One region of the Ensifer sp. Root127 genome, then DNA from elsewhere that is predicted to be linked to it. Evidence: riboswitches for the same ligand, from Rfam matches in the RefSeq annotation. Region 1 holds a riboswitch; each other region holds the start of a gene.
What was found. Region 1 has a riboswitch for thiamine pyrophosphate ahead of thiC (phosphomethylpyrimidine synthase ThiC). Riboswitches for the same ligand answer to the same signal wherever they lie in the genome.
Positions count from the first base shown of each region.

Region 2: it holds a riboswitch for thiamine pyrophosphate, as region 1 does, so the genes downstream of both, ASD03_RS18885 (ABC transporter permease) here and thiC (phosphomethylpyrimidine synthase ThiC) in region 1, are expected to answer to the same signal.
Region 3: it holds a riboswitch for thiamine pyrophosphate, as region 1 does, so the genes downstream of both, thiO (glycine oxidase ThiO) here and thiC (phosphomethylpyrimidine synthase ThiC) in region 1, are expected to answer to the same signal.
Region 4: it holds a riboswitch for thiamine pyrophosphate, as region 1 does, so the genes downstream of both, thiB (thiamine ABC transporter substrate binding subunit) here and thiC (phosphomethylpyrimidine synthase ThiC) in region 1, are expected to answer to the same signal.

Region 1 covers NZ_LMDX01000054.1:322,442-329,767, reverse strand. Annotated here, with positions in the region: gene thiC (phosphomethylpyrimidine synthase ThiC) at 1-1,624, opposite strand, end outside; TPP riboswitch at 1,719-1,850, opposite strand; gene ASD03_RS36685 (sigma-54 dependent transcriptional regulator) at 2,028-3,389, opposite strand; gene ASD03_RS36680 (sensor histidine kinase) at 3,393-5,261, opposite strand; gene ASD03_RS36675 (dicarboxylate/amino acid:cation symporter) at 5,492-6,817, shown strand; gene ASD03_RS36670 (ABC transporter substrate-binding protein) at 7,069-7,326, shown strand, end outside.
Region 2 covers NZ_LMDX01000017.1:19,398-26,723, reverse strand. Annotated here, with positions in the region: gene ASD03_RS18920 (IS110 family transposase) at 201-1,313, opposite strand; gene ASD03_RS18915 (hypothetical protein) at 1,391-1,633, shown strand; gene ASD03_RS18910 (hypothetical protein) at 1,653-1,994, opposite strand; gene thiD (bifunctional hydroxymethylpyrimidine kinase/phosphomethylpyrimidine kinase) at 1,984-2,793, opposite strand; gene thiE (thiamine phosphate synthase) at 2,790-3,428, opposite strand; gene ASD03_RS18895 (hydroxyethylthiazole kinase) at 3,415-4,155, opposite strand; gene ASD03_RS18890 (ABC transporter substrate-binding protein) at 4,152-5,096, opposite strand; gene ASD03_RS18885 (ABC transporter permease) at 5,134-5,877, opposite strand; TPP riboswitch at 6,019-6,121, opposite strand; gene ASD03_RS18880 (hypothetical protein) at 6,477-6,704, shown strand; gene ASD03_RS18875 (hypothetical protein) at 7,159-7,326, opposite strand, start outside.
Region 3 covers NZ_LMDX01000017.1:104,583-111,908, forward strand. Annotated here, with positions in the region: gene trxC (thioredoxin TrxC) at 1-125, shown strand, start outside; gene ASD03_RS41310 (hypothetical protein) at 533-742, shown strand; partial or broken gene ASD03_RS41315 (hypothetical protein) at 814-948, opposite strand; gene ASD03_RS19300 (hypothetical protein) at 972-1,241, opposite strand; gene ASD03_RS19305 (thiamine phosphate synthase) at 1,492-2,109, opposite strand; gene ASD03_RS19310 (thiazole synthase) at 2,106-2,879, opposite strand; gene thiS (sulfur carrier protein ThiS) at 2,882-3,079, opposite strand; gene thiO (glycine oxidase ThiO) at 3,069-4,055, opposite strand; TPP riboswitch at 4,287-4,418, opposite strand; gene ASD03_RS41145 (hypothetical protein) at 4,880-5,002, opposite strand; gene ASD03_RS19325 (hypothetical protein) at 5,186-5,443, opposite strand; gene ASD03_RS19330 (hypothetical protein) at 5,579-5,830, opposite strand; partial or broken gene ASD03_RS41320 (glycoside hydrolase family 19 protein) at 5,988-6,141, shown strand; partial or broken gene ASD03_RS19335 (DUF1254 domain-containing protein) at 6,245-7,326, shown strand, end outside.
Region 4 covers NZ_LMDX01000052.1:250,267-257,592, forward strand. Annotated here, with positions in the region: gene ASD03_RS33715 (multidrug effflux MFS transporter) at 1-1,020, opposite strand, end outside; gene ASD03_RS33720 (MarR family transcriptional regulator) at 1,017-1,496, opposite strand; gene ASD03_RS33725 (ABC-F family ATP-binding cassette domain-containing protein) at 1,574-3,400, opposite strand; gene ASD03_RS33730 (thiamine diphosphokinase) at 3,404-4,054, opposite strand; partial or broken gene ASD03_RS33735 (GNAT family N-acetyltransferase) at 4,141-4,624, opposite strand; TPP riboswitch at 4,759-4,876, shown strand; gene thiB (thiamine ABC transporter substrate binding subunit) at 4,926-5,954, shown strand; gene thiP (thiamine/thiamine pyrophosphate ABC transporter permease ThiP) at 5,986-7,326, shown strand, end outside.

The DNA of each region.
Region 1 (7,326 bases):
GGAAGGAGCGGGCGGTTTCCGGATCGAGCGACAGGTTGAACTGGTCCTCCCAGCGGAACTCGAAGCGGGCGCGCGACAGGGCGTCGTCGCGCGTGCGGGCCGCCGGGTGCCCCTTGGCGAGATCGGCGGCATGGGCCGCGATCTTGTAGGTGATGACGCCCACCTTGACGTCGTTGCGGTCGGGAAGCCCCAGATGTTCCTTCGGTGTCACATAGCAGAGCATGGCCGTGCCGAACCAGCCGATCATCGCAGCACCAATGCCGGAGGTGATGTGGTCGTAGCCGGGGGCGATGTCGGTCGTCAGCGGCCCAAGCGTATAGAACGGTGCCTCGCCACAGACAGCGAGCTGCTTGTCCATGTTTTCCTTGATCTTGTGCATCGGCACGTGGCCGGGGCCCTCGATCATCACCTGGCAGTCTTTCGCCCAGGCGATCTTCGTCAGCTCGCCCAGCGTTTCCAGTTCGGCAAATTGCGCCGCGTCATTGGCATCGGCGATCGAGCCCGGGCGCAGGCCGTCGCCGAGCGAAAACGAGACGTCATAGGCGCGGCAGATGTCGCAGATCTCTTCGAAGTGCTCGTAGAGAAAGCTCTCCTTGTGGTGGTGCAGGCACCACTTCGCCATGATCGAGCCGCCGCGCGAGACGATGCCGGTGACCCGGTCGACCGTCAGCGGGATATAGTGCAGCCGGACACCGGCATGGATGGTGAAGTAGTCGACCCCCTGTTCCGCCTGCTCGATCAGCGTATCGCGATAGACCTCCCAGCTCAGATCCTCGGCGATGCCGTTGACCTTTTCCAGCGCCTGGTAGAGCGGCACGGTGCCGATCGGCACGGGCGAGTTGCGGATGATCCATTCGCGGATGTTGTGAATGTTGCGGCCGGTCGACAGGTCCATGACCGTGTCTGCGCCCCAGCGGGTCGCCCAGACCATCTTCTCCACTTCCTCGGCCATCGACGAAGTGACGGCGGAGTTGCCGATATTGGCATTGATCTTCACCAGGAAATTCCGGCCGATGATCATCGGCTCGGACTCCGGGTGGTTGATGTTGGCCGGAAGCACGGCGCGACCGCTGGCGATCTCCTGGCGGACGAATTCGGGGGTGACGTGATCGGGGATATGGGCACCAAAGCTTTCGCCGTCGCGTAGCGTGACGCGTGCAGCGTCGCGGCCAAGGTTCTCGCGGATGGCGACGAACTCCATCTCGGGCGTGATGATGCCGGCCCGCGCATAGGCAAGCTGCGTCACCGCGCGCCGCCCGGTCGCGCGCAAGGGCGCGTGGCGGAAGGGAAAGGTCGGCGTCAGCCGGTCGCCGGAGGCAAAGCCGTTGTCTTCCGGCCGCACGTCGCGTCCGTCATAGGCTTCGACATCACCGCGAGCGATGATCCAGTTGCGGCGCGGTCGTGGCAAACCGTCCTCGATGCGGATGTTGGCATCTTCTACGGTGTAGGGACCGGAGGCGTCGTAGACGGTGACCGGCGGCTCGCCCGACGTCGGGTGCAGGGTGATTTCGCGCATGGGAACGCGGATGTCGGGATGGATCGTGCCTGGCTTGTAGACCTTTTTCGAGGCGGGAAGCGGGCCTTTTGTGACCGAGAGTTCTGCGGGTTTGGTGGCAATATTCATGATGAGGCTCCAAGTTTGCGGTTGGAGACCCAGTTCTGAAGCCGGAAGGAAAAGACATGTTCGCCTGAAATTCCGCGCGAATGACGGAATCGTGGCGTCAATGTCTGCACCGTCCCTACGCCAGTATGAACTGGATCAGGTTCAACGGGTCACTGCGCCTCGGTCGGCAAAGCCGATCCGCCCAGCAGTATCTCAGCCCCTTGACGGGACCCCCCTGGTGAATGCCTAGAGATAGCCATCGATCCGGATGCGCAGTCAAGCGTTAATCCGAAGGTTGCGTGTCAGGCCTGTTGATTGCCCGGTAGAGCGTTTCCGGATGAGACGAAGCCGCGGGCACGCTCGTTCTTTTGGTTTTTGCGCATTTCCTGACGGAAAACCGCTCCGCACTTTTCCTGGAAATGCGCTAGCGGCCGGACTTCTCTGATCCCCGGCGATCGGCATAATCCGCACGGTTGATGCCGTGCCGCTGCAGCTTGTCATAGAAGGTCTTGCGCGGAATGCCGAGCGCTTCGATCGTCGCCTTGACGTCGCCGTGCTGCGCCCGCAGCGCTTCTTTCAGAATTTCCGCCTCGTAGCGCTCGATCCGCTCGGGCAGGCCGGCACTGGTCGGCGCCGCGGCAATCGGTTGGCCGAGCGAACCTTCGACGCCAAGGGCGACGCGCTCAGCGAAGTGCGAGAGCTCGCGCACATTGCCCGGCCAGGAATGAGACATCAGATAGTGGCTGACGGCCGGCGAAAGCGTCGGCACGTCGCGCTTGAAACGCTCGGCTGCCCGCGTCAGGAAATGCGAGAAGAGAAGGGGGATATCGTCCCGGCGTTCGCGCAGCGGCGGGATCGACAGGGTGACGACGTTCAGCCGGAAATAGAGATCCTCGCGAAAATCGCCCCGCTGGGCCGGGTCGCCGAGGTCGATCTTGGCCGCGGCGATGACCCGGATATCGACGGGGCGCACGATATTGGTGCCAAGCGGCGTGATCTCACGGGCTTCAAGCACTCGCAGCATCTTGACCTGCGTTGCCGGCGGCATCGCCTCGATCTCGTCGAGGAAAAGCGTGCCGCCGCTCGCATGCTCGATACGGCCGACGCGCTTCTTCAGGGCACCGGTGAAGGCGCCGGGCTCGTGGCCGAAAAGCTCGCTCTCGATTACCGTTTCCGGCAGTGCGCCGCAGTTCAGCGCCACGAAGTTGCCGTTGCGGCGCCGGCTCCAATTGTGCAGCAGCGTCGCCACCACCTCCTTGCCGCTGCCGGTTTCGCCGGCAACAAGCACATCCACGTCGGTGTCGGCGATATGCCGCAAGGTCTGGCGCAGCCGTTCCATGACCGGTGTCTGGCCAATCAGCGGCAGGCTCTCACCGGCGACTTCGGCTGCGCGTTTCAGCGCGCGGTTTTCCATCACCAGCCGGCGTTTTTCCAAGGCGCGGCGTGCGCTCTGCACCAGACGGTCGGCGGCAAAGGGTTTCGGGATGAAATCATAGACGCCGTCCTTAATGGCCTGAACGGCCATCGGGATATCGCCGTGGCCGGTGACCAGAATGACGGGCAGGTCGGGGTCGAAGTCGGCGATCCGGCGAAACAGCGTGAGGCCGTCGATCCCGGGCATGCGGATATCGCTGACGACGATGCCGTCAAAATCCGGGTTGAGGATTGCGAGCGCTTCCGCCGCGCCGGGAAAGGCGGAGACCGCGAGGCCGGCAAGCTCCAGCGTCTGCTTCATCGCCCGCCTGAGTTCGCTGTCGTCGTCGACGAGGCATACGGATTGCTGCATCGCTCAGGCCCTCTTCAAACGCACGGTGAAGACGGTGCCTTCTGGGCCGGTCTTGACCTCGATGTCGCCGCCATAGTCAGCGACAATCTCCTTGGAGATGGCAAGGCCGAGACCGAGGCCTTCATCCTTGGAGGTGTTGAACGGGGTGAAAAGGTCTTCGAGGATATCGGGCCGAATGCCCGGACCATTGTCGGCGACAACAAGCGAAACTGTTTCGGAGGGGCCTAACTCGCACCGCACACGGATCTCAGCGTCTGCCCGATCACCGAGGGCTTCCAGGGCATTCTGCAACAGGTTGATCAGCACCTGTTCCAAGCGGATGCGATTGCCGAGCACGCTGAGGCCGTTATCAGGCAGGTCGATGACGATCGCGTCCATGCGGCCGGCAAAGCGGCTGCGCAGCAGCATTCGAGCGCCTTCGATCACCTCCCGCATCGCCGTCGGTTCGGCGACGAAACGGCCCTTGCGCGCAAAGCTGCGCAGTTCGTCGGTGATGGTGCCGACCCGCTCGGTCAGCGCAGCGATGCTTTCGAGATTTTCGACGGCGGTTTCTTTTTGGCCGCGGTCGAGGAAGGTGCGCGCATTGTCGGCATAGGCGCGGATGGTTGCGACCGGCTGATTGATCTCGTGGGCAACGCCCGCCGCCACCTGTCCGAGGATTGCCAGGCGGTTGGCCTGGACCAGTTCCTGCTGCACCGCCTGCAGCCTCTCGCCCGTGCGCCTGTGGTCGGAGATCTCGGTTTCGAGGTGATCTCGGGCGAGGCTTAGGTCCTGTGTGCGCTCGGCCACTCGGCGTTCCAACTCATCGCGCGCGGCGCGTTCGTTGGCCGCGACCTGCGTCAAAGCCTGGCGCCGGCGAAGAAGGAATGCGGCAAGCGCCAGCAGCGGCACGATAACGGCAAGGGCCAGCAGCCTTGCCTCGCGGCTCGCGGCGCCAAGGGCTGCGTCTAGCGGTGCCAATTGCTCCAGCCGCCAGCTGGTCGAGGGAACCATGGTCTCGACCCTGAGGTACTGCCGCTCGCTGCTGCCGGGCAGAAGCGCTGTCAGCACGCTCGATCCATTGCTCGTTGGCTCGATCCGGCGGAACGGCAGCGGCAGCAGGGAGGCATCGCCGAACTGCAGGCTGTCGCGGATGGCGGCGAGGCGATCCCCGGGAATGGTACGGGTCGTCATAAAGCGCCAGGACGGGAAGCTGGTGATCAGCACGATGCCGCGCCGGTCGGTGACATAGACCGGCTTGCCGGAGGCGAGCCAATCGGCCTCGACCCCGCCGAATTCGAGCTTGGCGACCACGACGCCAATCGGGCCGTCAGGCCCGTCGACACGTCTTGATATGTAGAGGCCTGGCCGCTTGCTGACGGTGCCCATGGCGAAATGCTCGGCTTTGCCATCGCGCATCGCCAGCCGGAAATATTCGCGGAAAGCGTAGTCATTGCCGACGAAGCTGGTTGGCTCGCGCCAGTTGCTGGCAGCCACCGCCACGCCGTCGAGGCCAATCGCGTAGATCACCGCCGCATCCGTATTGGCGGCCAGCGCCTCGAGCTTTTGATTGAGCCGCTGCAACGGCTGGTCGCCACCCTTCTCAAGCGCCGTCTTCACCTCTACGTCGTCTGCCAGTACCAGAGGCAGCGCGCGCTGCCGCTCCAGCACTGCCCTCAGCAGCGAGGCCTTGAGATTGGCATCGATGCGGCTCTGGATGTCGACGGTTTCAAGCGCCTTGTTTCGCCCATATTCGCCGGCGAAAAAAAGCCCCGCTGCCAGCAGCACTAACGCTAGCGCGGCAAAAATCAGCCAGGCGCGGCGCATGTGCCGGTCGAGATCCTCTGGATTGATAGGGCTGGGCGCGGGCATGGACATGGCGGAATTGTGCATTATTCCGCGCAAGTTTCCAGATGATCTGTGCGGATATCCGCTCAAATATTCGTGTGCGTGATCCAAGATTCTCGAAAAAATGGCGATATTTCAATGGCCTGATCAGCTGTGCTGCGATCTGGCACGCCCATTGCAAATGACATCCTCATGACAGCCCGAGCTGTCGCGCTTCGGAAATAGGGCCTGGGAGGCCCGGCATGACGCCGGACTGGGCCTAAGTGGAGGATATCATGATTATCGACCAATCCGCGGAACCGCGCGGCAAGACACCTTTCTATCGTCATCTCTATGTCCAGGTTCTGGCGGCCATCGCCGCAGGCATCCTGCTCGGCCATTTCTACCCGGAGGTCGGCACGCAGCTTAAGCCGCTAGGCGATGCCTTCATCCGCCTGGTGAAGATGATTATTGCCCCGGTCATCTTCCTGACCGTCGCCACCGGCATTGCCGGCATGACCGATCTCGCCAAGGTCGGGCGGGTCGCCGGCAAAGCGATGATCTACTTCCTGACCTTCTCGACGCTCGCGCTCATCATCGGCCTGATCGTGGCCAATGTGGTGCAGCCCGGCGCCGGCATGCACATCGACCCCGCGTCGCTCGACGTCAAGGCGGTCACCTCCTACGCCGAGAAGGCGCATGAGCAGTCGATCACCGGCTTCCTGATGAACATCATTCCGACCACGCTCGTCGGCGCATTTGCCGAGGGCGATATCCTGCAGGTGCTGTTCATCTCCGTTCTGTTCGGCCTGGCCCTCGCCATGGTCGGCAAGAAGGCGGAGCCTGTCGTCGACTTCCTGCACGCGCTGACGCTGCCGATCTTCAAGCTGGTCGCGATCCTGATGAAGGCGGCGCCGATCGGTGCGTTCGGCGCCATGGCCTTCACCATCGGCAAATATGGCGTCGGTTCGATCGCCAATCTCGCCATGCTGATCGGCACATTCTATTTGACCTCGCTGCTCTTCGTCTTCGTCGTGCTCGGCGCGGTTGCCCGCTACAACGGCTTCTCGATCGTCGCCCTCATCCGCTACATCAAGGAAGAACTGCTGCTCGTTCTCGGTACATCCTCTTCGGAAGCGGCGCTGCCGGGACTGATGAGCAAGATGGAAAAGGCCGGTTGCAAGCGCTCGGTTGTCGGGCTGGTCATTCCGACCGGCTATTCCTTCAACCTCGACGGCACCAACATCTACATGACGCTCGCCGCACTCTTTATTGCCCAGGCGACCGACATTCCGCTGTCGCTCGGCGACCAGGTGCTGCTGCTGCTCGTGGCGATGCTGAGCTCCAAGGGTGCAGCCGGCATTACCGGCGCCGGCTTCATCACGCTTGCCGCCACGCTTTCGGTCGTGCCGGCGGTGCCGGTTGCCGGCATGGCGCTGATCCTCGGCATCGACCGCTTCATGTCGGAGTGCCGGGCACTGACCAACTTTGTCGGCAACGCGGTTGCGACCATCGTGGTCGCCAAGTGGGAAGGCGAACTGGATGAGACCCAGCTTGCCGCAACCCTTGGCGGCCGGGCGCTGCCGGAAAGCCCGGTTCCGGGTCTTCAGCCAGCCGAATAAAGCTGCCTCCCAGGGCAAGACCGCATCTCGGTGCGGCAAGGCGTGGTCCACTTTCTGGTGGGCCACGCCTTTTTTCTTTTGCGGGATAGCCTCGTGGCGTTGCCGCCCTAGGTCATAGGCTGGCGGTTTGCTGCCGGGCCGCCAACGCTCCTGTGAAATTCTCGTTCTCCCCACTTTACTATACCGTCTGGACGGTATAGTAATTTGTCATCACTGATCGAGGCAAAGCGTTTTCTGGGGAGGAGACGAGAATGCATTGGACGAAGTGTGTGAAAGCGGCCGCCTTGGCCACCGCGGCGTTTGCCGCATTTCCAGCGGCTGCGGCCGAAGTATCGATTTTCTGCAGCTCGGCCGGCGCGGAGCTCGAGCTCTGCCAGTCGGCCTCCGAGGCCTGGGCCAAGGAAACCGGCAATACTGTCAAGATCAACAAGATGCCGGCCAATTGGGGCGAGGCGCTGCCGCTCTACCAGCAGCTGCTCGCCGGAAAGTCCGGCGACGTCGATGTCCTG
Region 2 (7,326 bases), on a different contig from region 1:
TCTAGAAGTCGGGCGTTGGATTCTGATGTCCAGCCACATAGGGTCGCCGGGAACTCCCCACCGCGGCCCATCCCGTCTCCGTGCTGCCCCTGATGTCCGCCGAGGCTCCGGCGCGGGCAAAGCCCCTCAATGAGGCGGCGCCCGCGCTGGGGGGCAGCTGGTTGCAACTTGGACCCTTAAGGTAGCAGCGCACCGCATCGTCAGCGCACCGGTTCGACCTGGTGGCCGATGGCCCACAGGAACGCTGCCATCTCGCGCGCGATCGCCGCAACGACGATGGGGTTTTTCTTGCCCGCAGCCGTCAGGCGCCGGTAGCGGCCGCACAGCCGCGTCTGCGCTTTCCAGGCGATCTCCCGCACCGCCTTCGGCAGACCCTCAAGCCGGACGCGAATGGTTTCCGTCACCCTGGCGGGATGGCGATAGCTCCAGGCGCCCTCGACCAGGACGCGGCGCGCGCGGCGGTTTCCGGCCAGCGTCAGGCCGCCGCGTTTGACCGTCTCACCGGTCGACCGTTCCGAGGGTACGAGGCCCAGGAAAGCCATCAACTGCCGCGGGTTGTCGAAGCGGCGTACATCGCCGACTTCGCTGACGAAGGTGACGGCAACAAGGAAGGAGACGCCGCGAAGCGCCTGATAGGCCGCGACCACCGGTGCCATCGACCAACTGGGCACCAGCTCGGACAGCTGAGCATCCAGCCGCTCCAGCCGGTTCTGCGCATCGGTGAGCACGTCGATCTGGTCCTGGAAGACGATTTGCTGGGCCGGATGGTCGAACTTCTGCGACGCCAGCCAGCGGACATGCGCACGGCTCCAATTCTTGTGGCCAGTAAACACGCGGCCATGGCGCAGCAGGAACGAGAGCAGTTGCTGGCGTTTCTTGCGCAGATCTTCGCTCGCTGCGGCCCGCACCCGCACCAGATCGCGCACCGCTTCATGCACCGTGTCGGGAACCCATATTCCCTTCAACTCACCGGCCCGCAAAAGCCGCGCCAGGCTGACCGCATCGCGCCGGTTCGTCTTGACCCGTTCGCCCGCCCGCTTCGGGATCAGCGAGGGCGCTACGACATCACAGCGGTGGCCGAGTTCAACGAGCTGGCGATAAAGCCCATAACCGGTCGGACCCGCTTCGTAGCAGAAGTGCGGGTGTCGAGACTTGCTCTCAAACTTGCGCACGAACCGTTCCACGGCCGCCGGCGTCGCCTCGATCTCGCCGAAATACCGAACTTCTCCATTGCGTCCGCCCTCGGCAATTGCGATCGCGTGCTTGGATTTCGAGACATCGACACCGACGTAAAAAACGTTATCCTCTGTCATGGTCCGTCCTTTCCTTGACAGCAAAGCATGACGCTGGGCGGTGCCAGGCCCAGGGCCGGCGCGACACCGACCGAACAATGCAATCCGACGGCAACCACAAGCATCGAAACGAATGCGACGAGGCGACCCTCTGCGAGGTGGCGGAGCAGAACCGCAACGATCGCCAGCACGCCCCCGGCACTCAACATGGCCGGACGCAGTCCTTCGGCCAGGCCGAGCGACGGCGAAGGGCCGCCAAGATCAAGAGCCGCTTTGCCGCTGCCCGATATCAGGACGATGCAACCAAGCAGGGTGATGGCGCCGGAGAGCAGCGCGCGTAGATCCCGAAGTGCGATGCGCCTAGGCCAGAGCCACGATTCGGTGTTGCCGCCCCCAACGAACTGCGACGAGCGGCGTAAAACTTGCGCATGGTCGTGGCCATGACCAAACGCCGCTCCCCCCCTCGAACAGATCGATCCGTAATCCCCCAGCGGTCGAGGCAAGTGGCAACCCGACCGAGACAAGTGCCACCAGCAACCAGCTCGCCGCTTCCTCTGCCCCGGTAAATCCACTTGCCGCCGCATATCGGAGAACAACTGTGAGCGTGATGGTGACGAGCAGGAGCGCAAGCAGAAACGCTCCGGCAAGCTCTAGCGTTCGCTCCAGTTGCAGCGAAAACGCCTGCGCCGCGCTAGCGAACATCGGGCTGCCACCAGCGGTGAAAGTGGTGGACTGGTCCCCGTCCCTGCCCGACTTTGAGATCGCCGGCGGCAACGATGGCACCGTGTAGATAAACCTTGGCGGCAATGACGGCGTCTGCGATTGACATTCCGCCTGCAAGCCCGGCAGCGATCGCCGCCGACAGCGTGCATCCCGTGCCGTGATCATTCGTCGTTTCGATGCGCGACGCCGTCAATCGGACGGGGTCTCCTCCGTCGAAAAAGATATCCGTCGCCTCGGGGCCGTGCCCGTGTCCGCCCTTGATTAGCACCGAACGCGCGCCGGCCTTCAGAATGATCTCCGCCTGCCGGGCCATCTCCACCTCATCCGTCGCGATCGCGCGCCCGGTCAGCAATGCCGCCTCCGGCAGGTTGGGCGTGGCGATCAGCGCCAGTGGCACCAACTGCTCGGTCAAAGTAGCAATCGCATCGGGGCGTAGCAGCGGGTCACCGGATGTGGCGACCATCACAGGATCGAGCACGGCCATCTTGCCGTATCGGCGGAGTCCGTCGGCTATGATCGCGATCGTCTCGCCGCGGGACACCATGCCGATCTTTACCGCGCCAATGGCGAGATCCGAAAACACCGCATCGATCTGTGCTTCGACAATTGCCGGCGAGATATCCTCGACCGCCGTGACACCCCTGGTGTTCTGCGCCGTGATCGCGGTGATAACGCTCGCGCCATAGGCGCCGAGAGCCGAAAAGGTCTTGAGGTCTGCCTGGATGCCCGCCCCGCCACCGGAATCCGAGCCCGCAATGGTGACTGCAATGGCGGTCATCGCGAAGCCTCCCTCAGCGCCTTATCGACACAGGCGCCCAATTCGCGCGTGGCCGCCGCTGGATCCACAGCGGCGAAGATTGTGGAGACAACTGCAACGTCCGCGGCGCGCTGTGCATTTATACCGGCAATGGCTCCGACAGGCAGGTTCGGCTTGGCCGCCAGAAGCATGGCACGAAGTCTGGCGAACCCTTCGAGGCCAACAGGCGGATCGGGGTTGTGCTTCGACAGCGTCTCATAGACCCCGCCGATGCAAGCATAGTCGATCGGCGAGGCAATCGCCGTCTCAGCGTCCGCTTCGTTCTTGACCGTCAGGCCGATGATCGCGGTATCGCCCATGATCGAGCGCGCCGTGGCTGCGTCCATGTCGTCCCGGCCGAGATGGACGCCATCAGCGCCCGATCCGAGCGCCACATCGATGCGGTCATTGACGACGAAGGGCACTCCGGTGTCTGAAAGAGCAGCGCAGATCGCCCGCGCCTGTTCGATCATCTCCCGTGTCGAGCTCGTTTTGTCGCGATACTGGATCAGCGTCGCACCATTGAGCGCGGCGATGCGCGCCAGATCAGCCAAATGCGCCTTGTCCCCAAGGCGTGCATCGACGAGGGCGTTGAGGCGGTAGTCAACCTTCGGCATGGGAAATCCTCGCATTGACAATGATATCCTCTGGGCGCAGCGCTGCGAGCGCGTCGCGGAGGGCTGCTTCGAACGTCCCGGGGCCATTCGAGCTTCGCGCGGCGATTTCGGCGGCGATGCCGCTTGTCAGCAATGCACCCGTGGCGGCCCTCAGTCGATCCGGCTCGACGGCCATGAAAGCTGCGATCAAGGCGCCGGAGAGGCACCCGGTACCCGTGACCTGCGCCATGAGGGGGTGGCCGTTCTCAACCCGGATCGTATGTAGATCCAGTGTGAGTTCATCGACTGCCCCGGTCTTGATCTTCAGCGCGCCATTGACCTCCCCAAAAAGGTCCATCTCGCTGGCGTTGCCGCGAACAACTGAAGGTTCGGACGCGATGAGTTCTCGGGCGAAGGCGAGCCGTGACGGCGAATAGTCGCAGTGCACGGGATCGACGATCCACGGTTTATTGGCGTGGCGCGCAACGACTGTTGCCAAGCGGATCGCCGTGCGTCGCTCTTCATCAAGCGTACCTAGATTGACGACGAGCGCATCGGCTCGCTGGGCAAAAGCTTCGACCTCTTCCAGGGCCGATGTCATCGAGGGGATCGCACCCAGAGCTGCCAGCCCATCGGCTACGAACTTCTGCACCACCGTGTTCATCAGGCAATGCACGCGGGGGCGCCGCTGCCGCACAAGCGCCAGCGATGCGGCAACACTGTCGACGAAGTCCGATGTACCCGTCATCGGATTTCCACCGCGATATCGTCGACAGCCGGTGCCTTGCCGATCAACCCGCTTTCGGAGAGAAAAGCGCCAAACCGCTCGTAGCGGCCACGGTCGAGCGCCGCCGGCCTTTTGGCGAAGCGCGGCAGCGTGTCCGTGAATGCACTGCGGTTGAGTTCGTCATCGAGGTTCGGATAAGCCTTGACGAACAGCTTCCAAGCTTCAGTCGGATGATTGGTAAGGAAAATCGCACCCTGCTCCACCGCGGCCAGGAAAGGCCGCAAGCGTTTGTCGGCAACCTTTGCCTTGTCGGTGACGAAGACGAGTTCGTCATAAACGGGCACGCCATGCTCTTCTGGGAAGAAGGACCGGCCCTCTTGCCCCTCGAGCCGCATCTGCGTCAGTTCAAAATTCCGGAAGCCGCCGATCGTTGCATCGACCTTGCCTGCGATCAGCGACGGAGACAGGGCGAAGTTGACGTTGACCAGTTCGACATCTTCCTTCTTGAGACCGGCCGAGGCGAGCATATGTCCGAGCATCACATCCTCGAAACCGGAGACGGAAAAGCCGATCTTCTTGCCCTTCAAGTCGGCAAGGCTTCGGATCAGACCGTCGTCAAGGACGGTGACGGTGTTGAGCGGCGTCTCGACCAAGGTGCCGATGCGAACCAGAGGCAGGCCTGCAGCATGGTCAAGGTACAGGTTCGGCTGATAATGCACGCCGATATCCGCCTGCCCCGCTGCAACGAGACGCGGCACGCTTGAAGGATCGGCGGGCGGAACCAACTCAACATCGAGCCCCGCCTTTTCGAACAGGCCGAGCTCCTTCGCGACGACGATCGGCGCATGGTCGGGATTGACGAACCACTCCAGCATCACCGTCAGTTTTTCGGCGGCCGTTGCCGAACCGGCTGAAAAGACGACGCCGAGAGCGAGGCTAGCGGAAAGCAGAGATTTGCGGATCATGATGCTTTGAACTCTCCCAATTGATCTCAGAAGTTCAGGTTTCCCGCACCCAGTGCGCGAGTGGACGTGTTGCCTCATCGACGAGTAGCCTGAGGGCGACGGCAAGCACAGCAAGAATGGCCATCGCAGCGAAGACGACATCGGTCTGCATGCGGGCATTTGCCTGGACGATAACGAAGCCGAGGCCGGCCGAAGCGCCTACCCACTCGCCAACGACGGCGCCGAGCGGTGCCAAGGGGGCAGCAACGCGCAGGCCGGTGACCAGCCCCGGCAACGCCAGCGGCAGTCGCACGAGCCTTAGCGCCTGCCAGTGGCTCGCCTTGGTCAGCGCAACGGCATCAAGGATCTGCGTATCGGTACGGCGTAGACCGTCCGAGAACGCAGACACAACGGGAAAGAAGATGATGATCGCCGCCATCACGATCTTCGAAACCATGCCGAAGCCGAACCACAGCACCAGCAATGGCGCGATGACGAAGACGGGAAAGGCTTGAAGGACGAGCACAAAGGGCCAGACAAGCTTTCCGAGCCGCGGAAAAGCCGCAAGTCCGATAGCCGTTGCCACGCCGAACGCCGTACCAACCGCGAGGCCGGCCAGCATTTCGGCAATCGTCACAAGGCTCTGCTCAAGCAGAAATGCAGGCTGTCGCGCAAACACGGCCAGCACCTCGACCGGCGTCGGTAACAGATAGCGCGGCAGCGCAAAAACAAACACCGCCGCCTGCCAAAGGACAGCAAGCGCAACAAGGCTACGGCCAAAGGTAAACGCCAGGCGCATCGCCGGTCAGCCGACGCAGCGACCCGGACGAAACGCAAACCCGCCATCCGGCGGCAACTTGGCAAAAGACAGCATCGATCGATCTCCAGACAAAACATCACGGAGACCCAGGTGAAAGCGAAGACGTGATTAGATTGCCGAAAGAGGCTCTTTTCCCGTTCCTACGCCGGCATGACCCGGATCAGGTTCAAGGGTCCGGCTCACCGCCATCTCAGCACTGTGAAGTGCTCCCCTCGGAATACCCGGATTTGTAGGCAATACTGGGACGATGTCAATCGCAAAATTGACAGCCGGTTGTTCCTTATCAAGTGATGAAGTGGACGGTCTTCGCTCCCTGCAATTATCGAAAAGCCTACCGAGCAGTTCAACGATACTGGGCTTTGTCTTGATCTGCTTAGCGGAGGATTTCGGGTTCATGGTGGTGAACGTCTGGCTTTTGCTTCCCTTTAAGCGAACGTGAAGCTTAATGGTCCTTCCGTCGGCAGCTTTAAGAGAGTGACATCCTCAATGGTGTGCCAGCAGCCGTTTTCGTTCGCGGTTTTGGCTGTCGGGATCTACCAGACTTTGTGGAAGTTCGCCGTCATTGCGACCAATCGCTCATGGACAGCTTTATCGAGGATGAATTGATTGTGCTCTCGGCCGCGCTCACGGCCGTCGCGGGCATTGGTCAATATGCGGAGCTTCTCGTTGCAATCGCCTTCGAGCGTGTCGGCGACGGGGCGATTGTTGGGATCAACCATAATGAAACGGCGTTGAGATCAGGTCCCGTCTGGTCGCGTTCGATCGCGCAACGGCGCAGCGGGTCTGGATCTTCATGGCGAGCTTGAAACTGCTTTCGGACTTCTAGCGCCAATTCAGCATCCCGATGGCTCCATCAACGGGGGGCCTAGCGATCCACCCGCATCGGTTTCCCACTATAGATATGGGCACGATTGCAGATGTACCGGGCTTCTTGACGGCCAGTGCCGACCGCATAACGAGCCCTAAGATGTTGTGCCGCATTGCCCCACACGGCCCGCGCTTCCAGCAGCGCTGGACCTTCCGATGACGCTCGTGCCGCTTCAACTCCACGGCCGTTCGCTTTGGATGAGCATGCAGGGCAACAGTCAGCGTTGCCGCGCGGACGCACAGTCCGTCGGGGTGTGCCGAAACTGTAGTCGGCCTTAGGTGTAGGCGCCGGCATAACGCGGTTTAGGACACGCACCGCCTTTGGTGTGCAGGCGCGTTGGGAACGGCGATTGTCGCAAGGATGCGCGCCGCCGAGGATCTTCGGCCAGGTGATCATGCCGGACCGAGCCAATTACGGATAAAGAGGACTGCACCGACCACGAATGCAACGACCAGGTCCCCGGCCCACTGGTGTGGACCAGTGCCGGTGAAGGCGAATGCGGTCATCGAAAGGACGCCGGCAACCCAGCTGACGTTTTCCTTTGTCACGAGTTGGGAGCC
Region 3 (7,326 bases), on a different contig from region 1:
GCATCCGGGGGATCCCAACCTTGATCCTGTTCTCCGGGGGCCGTGAGCTTGCCCGGGTGTCCGGAGCAATGAGCGCGGGCCAGATCGTCGACTGGACACGCACTCATCTCCGTGGAGTACAGTAAAGCGACACCATGGGTATCGCTGGGTCATCGGTTCCGCCGGGGCGGCGTCGTCCGGTCGCGAAGGATGAAGGCCTCGACAAAGTGGAGCGGCTTGCCGGGGGTAGTCGTTCCCGGTTCCCGGCCTGCGGCCGGCGCTTGCGCTGAACCTCTTTCGGCGACCCTTTTAGCCGGTCAAGCCGCGCGAACGGGCTTTGGCCGCTTTGGCGGCCGCCGCCTGGTACGCTCATCCTCTTCTGATCGTGCGGCATGGCCAGCATGGGCACATCGCGCGCACGGAGCCAGTTTCACGGCGATGCCCGGCCGTCAAGATCATCAGCTCCGCGCGAGCCTGCATCGGAAGAGACCTTTGGACTTGTCCGCCCTAAAAGGATGCTTGTGAGACGATGGGGCTGGAAAACGCCGCCGCAATGAGGACCTACATTTTTGAAAGTGCAGGTCTCATCAACTCGGCCGGCGGTGATCTGTGCTATCTGACCGCAAAGGCGCGGCGAGGGGAGTTTTTGCTCGGGCCAGTGGTGATGGCGTTGTTGGGCGCGCAGATAAAGTCGATCTCGCCAGCTTGTTCGAAGATGATCTCCAACGCTCTTGATCCACCGGACCCACAGCCGTCAGGGTAGATATCGAGCGCGTAGCCTTGTGTCTCTGGGTTCAGGTATGGCAGAAGCTGCGGATCATCGATGAAGATGTCGACATCAAAGCTCTCGCGATGATCGATCTGGAGCATCAGGGCGGTACCGCCTCCAAAAGTCCAATTGTCGATCAATGTGAGTTGGGAGCTTGCCTGATCGATAATGCAGCCAGCGTGGTCAAACAGGTCCCCCATCTGCTGGCTGGGTGTTCGACCAATTATGCCGCCCGCGCCAAAGGTAGCGGGTAACCGGCAAGTGCCGAGAACTTCCGTGCTAAGTCGGAAGCGATCGCCGGATCAACGTGCATTTCGCCAAGGAACGAGATCTGAAGGTTCTCGTCTACCTCGGAAAAAAAAGAGAACGCCGACGCATCGAAATTGACTGCGCTGGCAGGATCGGAAATCTTGGATGCCAATTGCTCAGCCGAAAGCTTCGTCCCATAAGGGGCGTTGACAGTCGACAAAACCTTTACTGCAACAATGGACATCTTCCTCGACCACAGAACCTTCAGGTTTTTATATACCTCGACGATGCTTGCGAAAAAAGGATCGCCGGTGAGGACGCCGTCACACGTTAGCGAATGACTGCGATAATTCTGACAAACTGATGTTCAGCCTCGAGAAATTCTTCGAGGCATCTGTATTCGGCCGATTTTCCGATGTTGCGGCTTGTCTGAGGGCGAGGCTCATCCGGGGACGGTACTCGGCGTGGGCGTGGACCGGGAAACGAAGATCTCGTCAAGCTGGCGCAGTGCGCCATCGTGAGGTTGCAGCGATCCATTGTCCTGTTCGGCCCTCGGGATCCTGGCTACGTGTAATGTCGGTCACGACCGCGGCACAATCCGCGCCATGGGTGAGGACGCCATCAATGCGTTCAATGTTCAGTCCACCGATCGCAACCAGCGGGGTCGATCCGATTTTCTTCCTCCATGTGGTGAGGCGGGCAAGCCCCTGCGGCGCCCACTTCATCTTCTTGAGAACAGTCGGATAGACCGGTCCCAACGCGACATAGTCGGGCGCGACGGAGAGCGCCATATCGAGTTCGGCCTCGTCATGTGTGCTGATTCCCAGCTTCAGTCCGGCCCCACGGATCGCGGCCACGTCAGCTTGCGCCAGATCTTCCTGACCGAGATGAACGAAATCGCAGCCTTCGTCGATCGCCACGCGCCAATGGTCGTTGACGACAAGTTGGCAACCGTGTCTGTCGCATATGGTTCTGGCGATGCGGATATCGCTACGAACCTCGCTATCGGGTCTTTCCTTGATGCGAAGCTGGACCAGCCTGACTCCTATTGGAACGAGGCGCTCGACCCAATGCGCGCTGCCGACAATGAGGTAAAAGGGATCGAGCTTCATGAGAAGACCGCCTTTCCGATCAACGGGGTGGAGGGGACTGCCATGTCTCTCGGTTCGAGCATGCCGGCTTCAAAAGCCAGCCGCCCGGCCGCGATCGCCTTGGCAAAGCCCGATGCCATCACGGCCGGATTTCCGGCACCGGCCACCGCCGTATTCAGGAGCACGGCATCGAAACCGAGCTCCATCACCGTCGTTGCATGCGAAGGGCGGCCGATGCCCGCATCGACAATCAGAGGCACGTCCGGGAAGTGTGCGCGCATCGACCTCAAGGCGGACAGGTTTTGCGGCCCCATGGCACTGCCGATCGGAGCACACCAGGGCATCAACACGCGGCAGTCAGCCTCCAGCAGGCGCTCGGCAACGACTAGATCGTCGGTCGTATAGGGAAAGACCTCGAAGCCTTCGTTCGAAAGGATCCGTGCGGCTTCGACCAGCGCGAACACATCCGGCTGCAATGTGTCGTGATTGCCGATCACTTCGAGCTTGATCCAGTTCGTCTTAAAAACCTCGCGCGCCATCTTGGCAGTGAGCACCGCCTCCTTGGCGGTGTGGCAGCCGGCGGTGTTCGGCAGTATTTTCGTCCCAAGCTCGCGGATCAGTTCGAAAAACGCACCTCCCGCTTTGCCGCCGGCCGTCTCTCTCCTCAAGGAGACCGTGATGATTTGTGTCCCTGAGGCCCGCACGGCGTCCGAAAGCACGGCTGGAGATGGATAGCCCGCTGTGCCCAGGAGCAGTCGAGAGGTAATTTCCGTGTCGTAGACTTGCAGCATGGTCAGCCACCTTTCATCGGCGAGAGAATTTCGATGCGATCATGGTCGCGTAAGCGCCATCGATCGCGGTCGGCCGCGTGAACGAGTTCGCCGTTGACAGCGGTCGCCAGCCAGCTTCCTTCATAGTCAAGTGCTGCCATCAGTTCGGCGAGCGTCGAGCAGGCGATCTCGTGCTCGTCGCCATTAATGTTAAGGTTCATCATAGAACTCCGATCTGTGGTCCGGGTTGAGCAGAAGTTCGGCAACGTCGTGCGCAAGGGCAGGCGAGAGCAGGAAACCGTGTCGATACATCCCGTTCACGGAATAGATCGAACCGCTTCTGGTGATCCTCGGCAGATTGTTGGGGTAGGCGGGGCGAATGCCAGTTCCGGTTTCGGTGATCTGCGCTTCGCCGAAGGCCGGGTGCAGGGCGTAGGCTGCGTTTAAGAGCTCCATCAGCGACCGTGCAGTGATGGGACCGGACAATTCGCTCTCTATCATTGTTGCCCCGACCATGAAGACGCCCTGGCGGCGTGGAACGACATAGATGGGGTGTCGTGGATGCAGGAAGCGCACTGGACGCGACAGCTGAATGTCGCCGGTGCGCAGATAGAGCATCTCACCACGCACGCCCCGCAGTGCCGCGTCATCCGGGAGCCTGGCACTGCCGGTGCAATCGATGCGCCAATCGACACGGCGATCGACGGTCGCATCCGTCATCTGGCCGAAGTGAAAACGCACGCCCATGGCCTCTAATGTGTCACGGAGCGAAGACAGCGCCTCTCTCGGATCGAGATGCGCTTCCCTCGGAAAGTAGAGTGCACGAGAGAAACGGCCGGCGAGATCCGGTTCCAATTTGGCTATCTGATCTGCATCAAGCCACCTGTACCCTGTGGTTCGTGTCGCGAAGCGATCGAGTTCGCGTGTGTCACGTGCGGCGGCGACGACGAGTGTCCCCTCTTGCGCGACTTTGTCGGGCAGCGCCGTCTGCCACCACTCAATAGCTGTCGCGCCGACGCGTTCGACCTTCTCGTCGGCACATTCGCGCTCACACCAGGGTGCCAGCATGCCTCCGGCAAACCAGGATGCCCCGGCGCCAATCCGTTCTGATTGTTCGACGACGTCGACCTCAATGCCGCGTCGTGCCAGCTCGTAGGCAGTGACAAGACCGACGACACCCGCTCCTTTAATGACCACCGGATTCATTCGGCAGCCGCTCGAGCAGATACTTGGTTGGCGCTGTAGGGCCATTCACCCATGCGCCGCTCTGCTAGCGGGCGTAGGTGTTGCCGTCTATGCCCGCGGTTTGGCTCGTGTACGACATCTGAAAAAACCATTGGCTGGCTCCAACCTTGACGTTTGGAGACCCAGATCTTGGAGCTGGAAAGATAGAGACACGTCCACGCGATAGCAAAGGAGCTGTCGCAAATGCCGTGGTTCCCACCGTCCCTACGCCAGCATGAACTGGATCAGGTTCAACGGGTCATTGCGCTGCGGTCGAAAGAGCCGATCCGCCCAGCAATATCTCAGCCCCTTGTCGGGACCCCCCTGGTGAATGAGCCGAGTTGAACGGCCAATGCCGTGCTTTGTCAAGCGTTGTTAGTTCATTCCCAACGGGGCAAAAACGTCATCCACATGCCATAGAGCATATCTTAATGCGTATCGCGCCGTGAGGAGGGAGGTGAAGCGTGAAGAAGCACGCCACGATTCATTTCGCCTGCAACGATCATCGCGACGGTTCATTCGCCGGAAAGGTCAATTTAGCGGCCTACGCGGAAAATGACTTGTGAACGCCAGGCATTGCTGAAGTCCGGTTCACCGTTGGCGATGATTTCATGCGTGTCCACCGCCGCAATTTCAAGTCGGAACGTCATATTGAGTCGGCGACTGGTGCTGGAATGCTTACGCCGATGGCGACATCGCGCCCGGACCAATCGTCATTCCGCCTGTACTGCCGATCAATCCGTCGCAGCTGCTCGCCGATTGGGTTATTCGAGTTCGGCGTTAGAGCAGCCAACCGCCTAGAGCGCCCTGGTCACGACCTGCGTTGCGACTCCGACCAGTAGACCCGCCAACGCCACGGCGGTTCCAAATCTCGCCACCTTCATACGGCGCCAGCGCGCGCCATCCCAATCATAGCTCATCAGATGCTCCGTCACGCGAAAGAACCGCAATCCATGGGGGCTGGATTACGGTTCCGAGTTACCGGCGGGGTACAGGAGGGCGACGGCAACGAACGAGAGCGTGCGTTCTGCCCGTTAATTTCTGGTTGGCGCACAGAGGCACCTTTTCGCCTCTAAGAATTTACTGCCATAATGAACTGGGTGTCAGCGCACGATACGCGGGCTAACGCTGGCGAGTACCTTGATGATGTCGTCCTCAAGGGTCTGACAGAGCGTTTCATACTCCTCGAGCATCGTGTGCTCGGGCGTCAGTTGTTCGCGTAGCTTGTCGCGCTTCATTGCTGCCTCGCCGTAAGCCTCAAGCAAATGGGTCATCGCGAGGAAGTTGGCATCGGAGATCTGTCTCCGGTGCCTTGGCAGCCGCATCATCATGCGGCCCCGCCCGATCTTTTCAAAGTCCATTGCGCTCCCAGCCTGCCGGCTCGGAGGGATTTTCTCCGACAAAACAGAAAGTAGCAACATGAACACGAACCGACGCATCAATGCGGCGGGCCTCGCGCTCGTCTAACGGTGGGAAGGCGTCAAGGAGCATGGCGTCTAGTAGAACAGGCGCTGCAGCGTGAGCTTTGCTCTCAGGCATGTGGAGGCATCATCTGCAACACTGCAATCAATGTCGCGAATGTTCTCAAGCGATTCTTTTCTCGCTTCTTCATTGATGTCGCTCAAAGACCTTTCATGGTTGGTGCCGTCCCTGGAAGTGACAGTACACGCATTTCCCAAACACACCGTCGTGTCCGCCTGAGCGGGCGCGCCCGAGGCGATGAGAGCCACGGTAATAAACGTGCGCATGCAGTTCGACCATTTCTCCTCGGTAGGTCGCCGTTCCGCATCCATTTGAGTTCCCCGTTTTGAGTGGTTCACGATGCAACGCCCGGTCGGTAATTGTCCAACTCACTAGTAAAAAGGAAAGTCCCAATGAGCGCCATATCTGTGCAGCAAATTTGTTCTGACCAGTAAGGACAACTATCGCCGATTTCGTGAATGTTACCGCAAGGAAGGTCTTCTGCCCCGACTTCGTCGCCGATCCGGATGCAGTCAACCGCGATCCATGGGAAGGACTGGTGCCTATATTTTATTGGCAGATGCGCGACCTCAACCGATAGGCCGACGTCGAGACGATCACGAAGTATCAACGGCGGCGGGCGATGCTCGCTCTGACTACGACACTTGTCCTGACGGCCTGTGGGATTTCGGCGCCAGCAATTGTGGACGGCCTGCGTCGGGTCGTCGGGAGTGGCTGTCGGCAGTGCTCGGTAACATTCCTCGGTGAGGCAATAGGAGGGGTCAAATCTTCACTTCGCTTGACAAGTGATCACAAACGTGGCCGAACCCAAAGGTACCAAGGCGCCGATGGGCCAGATTGGTCGACTGCGCGCCTATCCGGATGCGTCTTTCCGCGACGTGACGGCTCCCAACGCAGATACTCTCTACACCTATAGTTTCTTCGATATCGCCAAGGAACCCTATGTCTTGAGTCTTCCAGATCTGGGCGATCGCTACGCGCTTTTCCCAATGCTTGACGGCTGGACCAACGTCTTTGAAGTGCCCGGAAAGAGAACAACAGGAAAGGGCGCGCAGACATATGCGATCACCGGACCTGGGTGGACCGGGACCCTGCCTGAAGGGATGACCGAGTACAAATCACCGACAAGCATGGTGTGGCTCCTCGGACGTATCTATTGCACCGGAACGCCTGAGGACTATGCCGAAGTCCACAAGCTTCAGGATGACGTGAAGCTCGTTCCCCTGAGTGGCTACGGAACCAACTACACCCCACCTGCCGGCAACCCCGACCCGACTGTCGACATGAAGACCGCCGTTCGTGAGCAGGTCAATGCGTTGGATGCTGTCGCCTACTTCAAACTATTCTGCGACCTGCTGAAGACTAATCCACCCGCTGCAGCCGATGCCCCATTGTTGGAGCGGTTGGCCACCATCGGGATCGTTCCCGGTAAGGACTTCGACGAGAGCAAACTCGACGTCGTCCTTCAGAAGCGACTTCCACAGATCGCGTTCGCGCGGATTATGTTGCACTTCAAGGATAGTGGTGGCGATATCAACGACATCAACGGGTGGGCATACACGACGAAAACGGGTCTCTATGGCACGGACTATGTGCAGCGCGCCCTGATCACCGCCATCGGGCTTGGTGCCAATCGCCCACAGGATGCGGTTTATCCGACGAGTACGAAGTCCGGCGATGGCCTGTTTGCTCGCGACTATAACGGTTCGGAAAGCTATGTGATCAATTTTGCCAAGGGACAGCTGCCGCCGGCAAACGGGTT
Region 4 (7,326 bases), on a different contig from region 1:
CGTACCGGCGATATGCGGGAAAGGCGCCATGGCCGCCGTCATCATGTAGGGCATGACGAAGGCGATGCCGAAGGCGTAGACGCCGACCGGCGCCATCACCGCCAGGAAGCTCGGTTCGAGCGCGTGCATGGTGTAGGCGAGCGCCACACTGCCGAGCGCGATGAAACAAAGACCGACCGGCACCAGCGCCTGCGGCGTGAACCGCCGCATTAACAGCCGCACCGTGACCGTGCCCGAGAAGAAGAAACCGGATTGCATCAGCATGCCGACGCCGAATTCGGTCGGCGTCAGCCCGACCGTGCCGATCAGGACGAAGGGCAGCATCGTCGCTTGGGCGTAGAGCGCGCCGACGGCGCCGGCAATCACCAGGGTCGAGGAGACGAAGCGGGTATCTGTCAGAAGCTCGCGATAGGCGGCAAGGATCGGCCGCAGATGGCCCTTGGCCGGATCGGGCGTCGCGGTTTCGGCCATGAAGAACTGCACGCAAACGCAGGCCATCAGCGCAAAGCCGACCATCAGGAAGAAGATAGACTGCCAGCCGAAGAGGCCAAGCGCCAGGCCGCCGAGCGTCGGCGACACCGCCGGCCCGATGGCCAGCATCATGCCGATCATGTTCATGATCCGCGCCGCCTGAAGGCCGGTGAACTGGTCGCGCACGATGGCGCGCGCAACCGTCATGCCGACGGAGGCGCCGATGCCCTGCACCAGGCGCCCGGCGAGCAGGACCGCGACCGATGGGGCAAAGGCTGCCATCAGGCTGCCGGCGAGGTAGATGGTCATGAAGATCAGCGTCGTGCGCCGGCGGCCGATGACGTCGGAGAGCGTGCCCGAAACCAGCTGTGCGAAGGCGAAGCCTGCGAAGTAGAGCGACAGCGTCATCTTGATCGCCGCCTCGCTGGAGGAGAAGGCGCGGACCAGTTCGGGCATTGCCGGTGTATAGAGCGCCATGGAAACGGGGCCGAGCGCGACAAGGAAGGCGCCGATGATGCTGGTGCGCCGTTCGCTCATGCGGCGCGTCATGGCTTTGCACCCTTCTCCTTGCCGGCGACGCACGGATCGAGGCCGCGCAAATTTTCGCGCAGGATACGCAGGTTGGCGCAGAGCATGTCGCGCGTCGCCTCGTCGAGCCCTTCCGTATAGGCATTCATCATCTCGCGCAGCCCCGCCATCAGCTCGGCGAGCAGCGGATCGGCCTTGTCGGTGATGACGACGTTCTTGGCGCGGCGGTCGGCCGGGTCGGGCAGACGGGCAACCAGCTCCATCGCCTCCAGCCGGTCGAGATAGGCCGACAGCGTCATCGGCTCGATGCCCATGCGCGTGGCGATTTCCGCCTGCTTGATGCCCTCGGTCAGCGCCACCTGGATCAGCGTGCGCGCTTCACCGGGCGTGATGCCGAGATCCATGGCGTTGACCTTGCGGTCAAAAGCGCCACGCAGAAGGCGGGAGACATCGGTCAGCAACATGCCGATGGTTTCGGATTCGAGTTTTGTCGGCATCAGGATCGTTCACGAGAGATATAATAAGTTTTCCTTATCATACCCCTTGCCAACTTTCAACGCGGGAGCGGCGAGGCTCAGCCCTCGAGCTCCTCGCGCAGCATCTCCAGTTCCAGCCATTCCTCTTCCATGCGGGCGAGATCGCCGCGAAGCTTTTCCAGCTCCTTCGCCAGTTTCGCAAACGTATTCGGGTCCTTGGCAAAGAGGTTGGGGTCGGCCATCCGCTCCTCGCGCTTGGCTGCCTCCGCCTCCGCCTTGGCGATTTCCTTCGGCAGGTTTTCGAGTGCAAACTTCTGCTTGTAGGAGAGCTTGCCCTTGGCCTTCGGTGCCTCGGCTGCGGGGGCAGCGGCATCGGCCACCTTGGCCTTTTCCGCCTTCTCCGTCTTGCGCCGCTCTTCGATCGCGCCCTTGCGCTGCGCCATCATGTCGGTGTAGCCGCCGGCATATTCGATCCAGCGGCCGTCAGGCGCTTCGGGATTGGCCGGCGCGATGGTCGAGCTCACGGTGCGGTCGAGGAAGTCGCGGTCGTGGCTGACGAGGATGACGGTTCCGGCAAAGCCGGCGACGACCTCCTGAAGCAAGTCCAGCGTCTCGATGTCGAGATCGTTGGTCGGCTCGTCGAGGATCAGCAGGTTGGTGGCGCGGGCGAGAATGCGTGCCAGCATCAGCCGGGCGCGCTCACCGCCCGACAGTTCGCGGATCGGGGTGCGCGCCTGCTCCGGCTGGAACAGGAAGTCCTTCATGTAGCCGGTGACATGGCGCTGCTCGCCGTTGACAATCAGGCTCTCGCCCCGGCCGTCGGTCAGGTAGTGGGCCAGCGTATCGTCGAGGTTGAGATCCTCGCGCTTCTGGTCGAGCGTCGCCATCTCAAGATTGGTGCCGAGTTTCACCGTGCCGGTATCCGGCTCGATCTGCCCGGTCAGCATCTTCAAAAGCGTCGTCTTGCCGGCACCGTTCGGGCCGACAAGGCCGATCCGGTCGCCACGGTGCACGCGAATGGAAAACGGCGCAACGATCGTCCGCTCGCCGTAAGCCTTGGTGATCTTCTCCGCCTCGATCACCAGCTTGCCCGATTCCTTGGCGTCGGAAGCCGCCGCCTGAACGGAGCCCTGCGGCCCCTTGTGGCCGCGATGGCGCGAGCGCATGTCCTGCAATTCGCCGAGACGACGCATGTTGCGCTTGCGCCGGGCGGTAACGCCGTAGCGCAGCCAATGCTCCTCGCGCTCGATCGCCTTGCCGAGCTTGTGCTGCTCCAGCTCTTCCGCCTCCAGCACCTCGTCGCGCCAGGCCTCGAAATGGCCGAAGCCGCGGTCGAGCCGGCGGGATTGGCCGCGATCGAGCCAGACCGTCGCGTTCGAGACCTTTTCGAGGAAGCGCCGGTCGTGCGAGATCAGCACCAGGGCCGAACGGCTGCGGGTCAGCTCGTCTTCGAGCCATTCGATCGTCGGCAGATCGAGATGGTTGGTCGGCTCGTCGAGCAGCAGGATATCCGGCTCCGGCGCCATCACCCGGGCAAGCGCTGCGCGGCGCGCCTCGCCGCCGGAAAGGCGTGCCGGGTCTTCTTCGCCGGTCAGACCCAGGTGCTGCAGTAGGTAAGCGACGCGATACGGGTCGTCGCTTGGGCCAAGGCCCGACTCGGCATAGGCCTGCACCGTGTCGTAGCCTTCGAAATCCGGTGCCTGGGGCAGGTAGCGAACGGTCGAGGACGGATGGCGGAAGACCTCGCCCGATTGCGCTTCGGCAAGACCGGCGGCGATCTTCATCAGCGTCGATTTGCCGGAACCGTTGCGCCCGACAAGGCAGATGCGATCCCCCGGCTCCACCTGCAGGTTGGCGCCGGCCAGAAGCGGCGTGCCACCGAAGGTCAGGAAGATATCGTCGAGTTTCAGAATGGGAGGCGCCAAGGCTCAGGCTCCGGAAAGGTCATAGGGGCGGGCGAGAACGATCGCCCGGCCGGTGTCGAGGGAAATGCGAAGGGGACCCTCCGCGACATTGGAAACGGTGCGCGAAGACCCGAACGGCAACGTGAAATCGGTGAGCGGATAACGCGCGTTGACGATCGTAAGCCCGATGAGATCGGTCAGTCCGAGGATCGAGAATAGGCTGCCCTTCGGCAGATCGATTTCGATCTCGCCTGCAAGCAGCGGATAGGCCTCCTCCTCACCCGAGGTCATGAACACCGGCAACCCACGTTCGGCCAGCGAAGCAGCCTGAAGCAGGTGCAGGAAGGCATGGTCGCTGCGTGATCCTCCGAGCGCGCCGGCAAAGATCAAGGCTTCGGCGCCACGCGACAGCGCCGCCTCGACAGCGATTTCGCCATCGGTCGCAGCCTTGGCGGCGGGATAGGGCTCGCGCGGGACATCGGCAAATTCCGCGAGCAGCGCCTCCTCGGTCGAATCGAAATCGCCCACCCAGACGTCGGGGGTCACGGATAGCACCCGCGCATGCCGCATGCCGCCATCGGCCGCAACGAAGCGGCTGCCTGCGAGCTGGCGCGCAAGGCGATCGGTCGGGGTCAGTGCACCGCCGAGCAGAATGGTGAAGGTGGATCGGGCCATGGCAAAGCCCATAGCGCAAAGGCACGGGCAAGGAAAAGCAAGAAAACCGAACAAGGGCGCGATCCGGCGATTTTGCGTCCTCGTTGTCAGTGATCTTCGGGCAAGGTATCGGGAAACAGCATCTCCGCATAGATCCCGGGGTTGGAATCGGGGATCTCGATGGCGCCGACCGTGCGTCGGTAGAATTCGGCCGGGCCGACGCCGCCGATGATGGCGTAACCGTAGCCTGCGTCACGCATCGCCGTCAGGCTCACGCGCAAGAGCGCCTCGCCGATCCCCGTCCGCGCATGGCCTCGTCGACGCCCGTCGGCCCGAAGAAACCGAGCGCTGTGACATCGTGGCAGGCAAAGCCGACGATCCGGTCCTCGAACACCGCGATGTGCATGCACGTCGGCGTCGATCTGAAGGCCGCCTCCGCCTCGCCCGCCCAGCCGGAGCCAAATGTCTGCTCGATCCAGGGAACAACAAGCTTCGTTCGGGTGCCATTGCGCGGTGAATGCCGATACCGTCAGCAAGCGGTGATCTCGCTTGTGCCGGCAGTGCATAAAGGCGAACGAGCATGTCAGTCATCGCAGGCTCCTTCGGCGTCTGCAAACTCTGCCGACGATTTTACCCCATGCGCCGCGGCGCGAAAATGCGGGGCGGGCGCTTTTGCCGTCCTCAAACTTCGCTTGCCATCAAACCGGCTCGGCGGTAAATCTCTACCCGCTCTAACGGGGTGCCTTCCGACCGCATGGCGGCCGAAGGCTGAGAGGCGTTGAACGCCAACCCGCGGAACCTGATCCGGCTCATACCGGCGGAGGGATTAGACGCGATCGGATCGATACGCCCTTTTCCCATGCAACATCATTTTTAGGGAGAGGTGCCTGCCATGTCCAATTCATCGCAACTCAAGGTTCTTAGCCGGCTAGCGCTTGCCGCGACGGCAGGACTTGTCTTCGCGGCCAATGCCGTTGCTGCCGACAAGACGCTGACCGTCTACACCTATGAAAGCTTCATCACCGAATGGGGGCCGGGTGCCAAGGTCGCCGAAGCTTTCGAGAAGACCTGCGAATGCAAGGTCACCTATGTCGGCGTCGCCGATGGCGTCGAGCTTCTGACCCGCCTCAAGCTCGAAGGCGCGGCCTCCAAGGCCGACATCGTGCTCGGCCTCGATACAAACCTCGTCGCCGAGGCCAAGGCCACCGGCTTCTTCGCGCCGCACGGCATCGAGCCTGCCAACGTCAAGGTACCCGGCGACTTCACCGACGACACCTTCCTTCCCTATGACTACGGCCATTTCGCCGTCGTCTACGACACCCAGACCTTGAAGACGCCGCCGAAGAGCCTGAAGGAACTGGTCGAAGGCGACGCCTCTCAGAAGATCGTCATCGAGGATCCGCGCACCTCGACGCCGGGCCTCGGTCTGCTTCTCTGGGTCAAGGCCGTCTATGGCGACGAAGCCGGCGCCGCCTGGGCCAAGCTCAAGGACAGGGTACTGACCGTAACGCCGGGCTGGTCGGAAGCCTATGGCCTCTTCACCAAGGGCGAAGCGCCGATGGTGCTTTCCTACACCACGTCGCCCGCCTACCACATGGTGGCGGAAAACACCGACCGCTACCAGGCGGCCGAATTCTCGGAAGGTCACTACATCCAGATCGAAGTTGCCGGCATGACCAAGAGCGCCAAGGAGCCGGAGCTTGCCAAGCAGTTTCTCGCCTTCATGACCGGCCCGGAGTTCCAGTCGATCATTCCGACGACCAACTGGATGATGCCGGTCGCGGCGACCAAGGAGCCGCTGCCGGAGGCTTTTAGCAAGCTGGTCAATCCGGAGAAGACTTTCCTGCTGCCGTCGGAAGAGGTGGCGGCGAACCGCAAGGCCTGGATCGACGAATGGCTGGCCGCCATTAGCAAGAACTGAGGCGCATTTGTTCGCGCCTGCCGAAAATCGCATCACGATGACCGCCGGGACTTTAAGTCTCGGCGGTATCCTGCTGTTTGTCGGCCTGGCGATTGCAGCCCTTTTGCTCCAGAGCGGTGACTTCGGCAACAGCGTGCTGTTCGATGCCTATATCTGGCGGGTAACGCGCTTCACCTTGCTGCAGGCGAGCCTTTCGACGCTGCTTTCCGTTGTTCTTGCCATCCCGATCGCACGGGCGCTTGCGCGCCGGCCGAGCTTTCCCGGCCGCGTCTGGGTTCTGCGGGTGATGGCCCTGCCGCTCGGCCTGCCCGTGCTTGTCGGCGCGCTCGGGCTGATCGAGATCTGGGGCCGGCAGGGCGCGCTCAACACCGCCCTCGCCGGCCTCGGGCTGCAGCAGCCGATCAGCATCTACGGCCTTTTCGGCATCCTGCTCGCCCACGTCTTCTTCAACATGCCGCTTATCGCACGTCTCTTTCTCGCCGGGCTCGAGCGCATCCCTTCGGAATACTGGAGAACCGCCGCCAATCTCGGCATGCCGCCAGCCGCACTCTTCCGCTTTGTCGAGTGGCCGGTCCTTCGGGGATTGCTGCCAGGTGCTGCCGGCCTCGTCTTCATGCTCTGCGCCACCAGCTTCACGCTGGTGCTGACGCTCGGCGGCGGGCCTGCCGCCAGCACCATCGAGGTCGCGATCTACCAGGCGCTGCGCTTCGATTTCGACCCGCCGCGGGCGATCGCCCTGTCCGCCCTACAGATCGTCATGACCGGAGCCCTGCTCCTGGCTCTAACGCGTGTCGCGACCGAACCTGCACAAAGCGCAACCGCGGGCAAAATCTCCAGACGCTATGATGCAGGAACCGGCCTCTCCCGGACGTCCGACGCCGGCTGGATCCTGTTCTCGCTGCTCTTCATCGGCGCACCGCTGATCGCCGTCGTCGGTTCCGGCCTGCGTGCGGATCTGGTGAAGCTTGCCGGCGACCCGACCGTGCATCGTGCTCTCGTCACCAGCATTGTCATCGCCGTCCTCTCGGCATTCTTTTGCGTCACCATGGCCGCCGCGATGATCCGCGCCGCCGGCATCGTCGTGGCGCGTCGCCACGCCCCGACCTTGGCCAGGGCATTTGCGGGCACTGTCACCGCCAGCACGTCGCTGGTGCTGCTGGTGCCGCCGGTCGTGCTCGGTGCGGGATGGTTTCTGCTCCTGCGCCCCTTCGGCGATGTCGCCCGTTTCGCCCCCGCCATCGTCGTCGCCATCAACGCATTGATGGCGCTGCCGTTCGTGCACCGGATCCTGGCACCGGCGATGGCAACACATGCCGCACGCACCGACCGACTGACAGCAAGCCTCGGCATCCGCGGCTTCCATCGCCTGCGA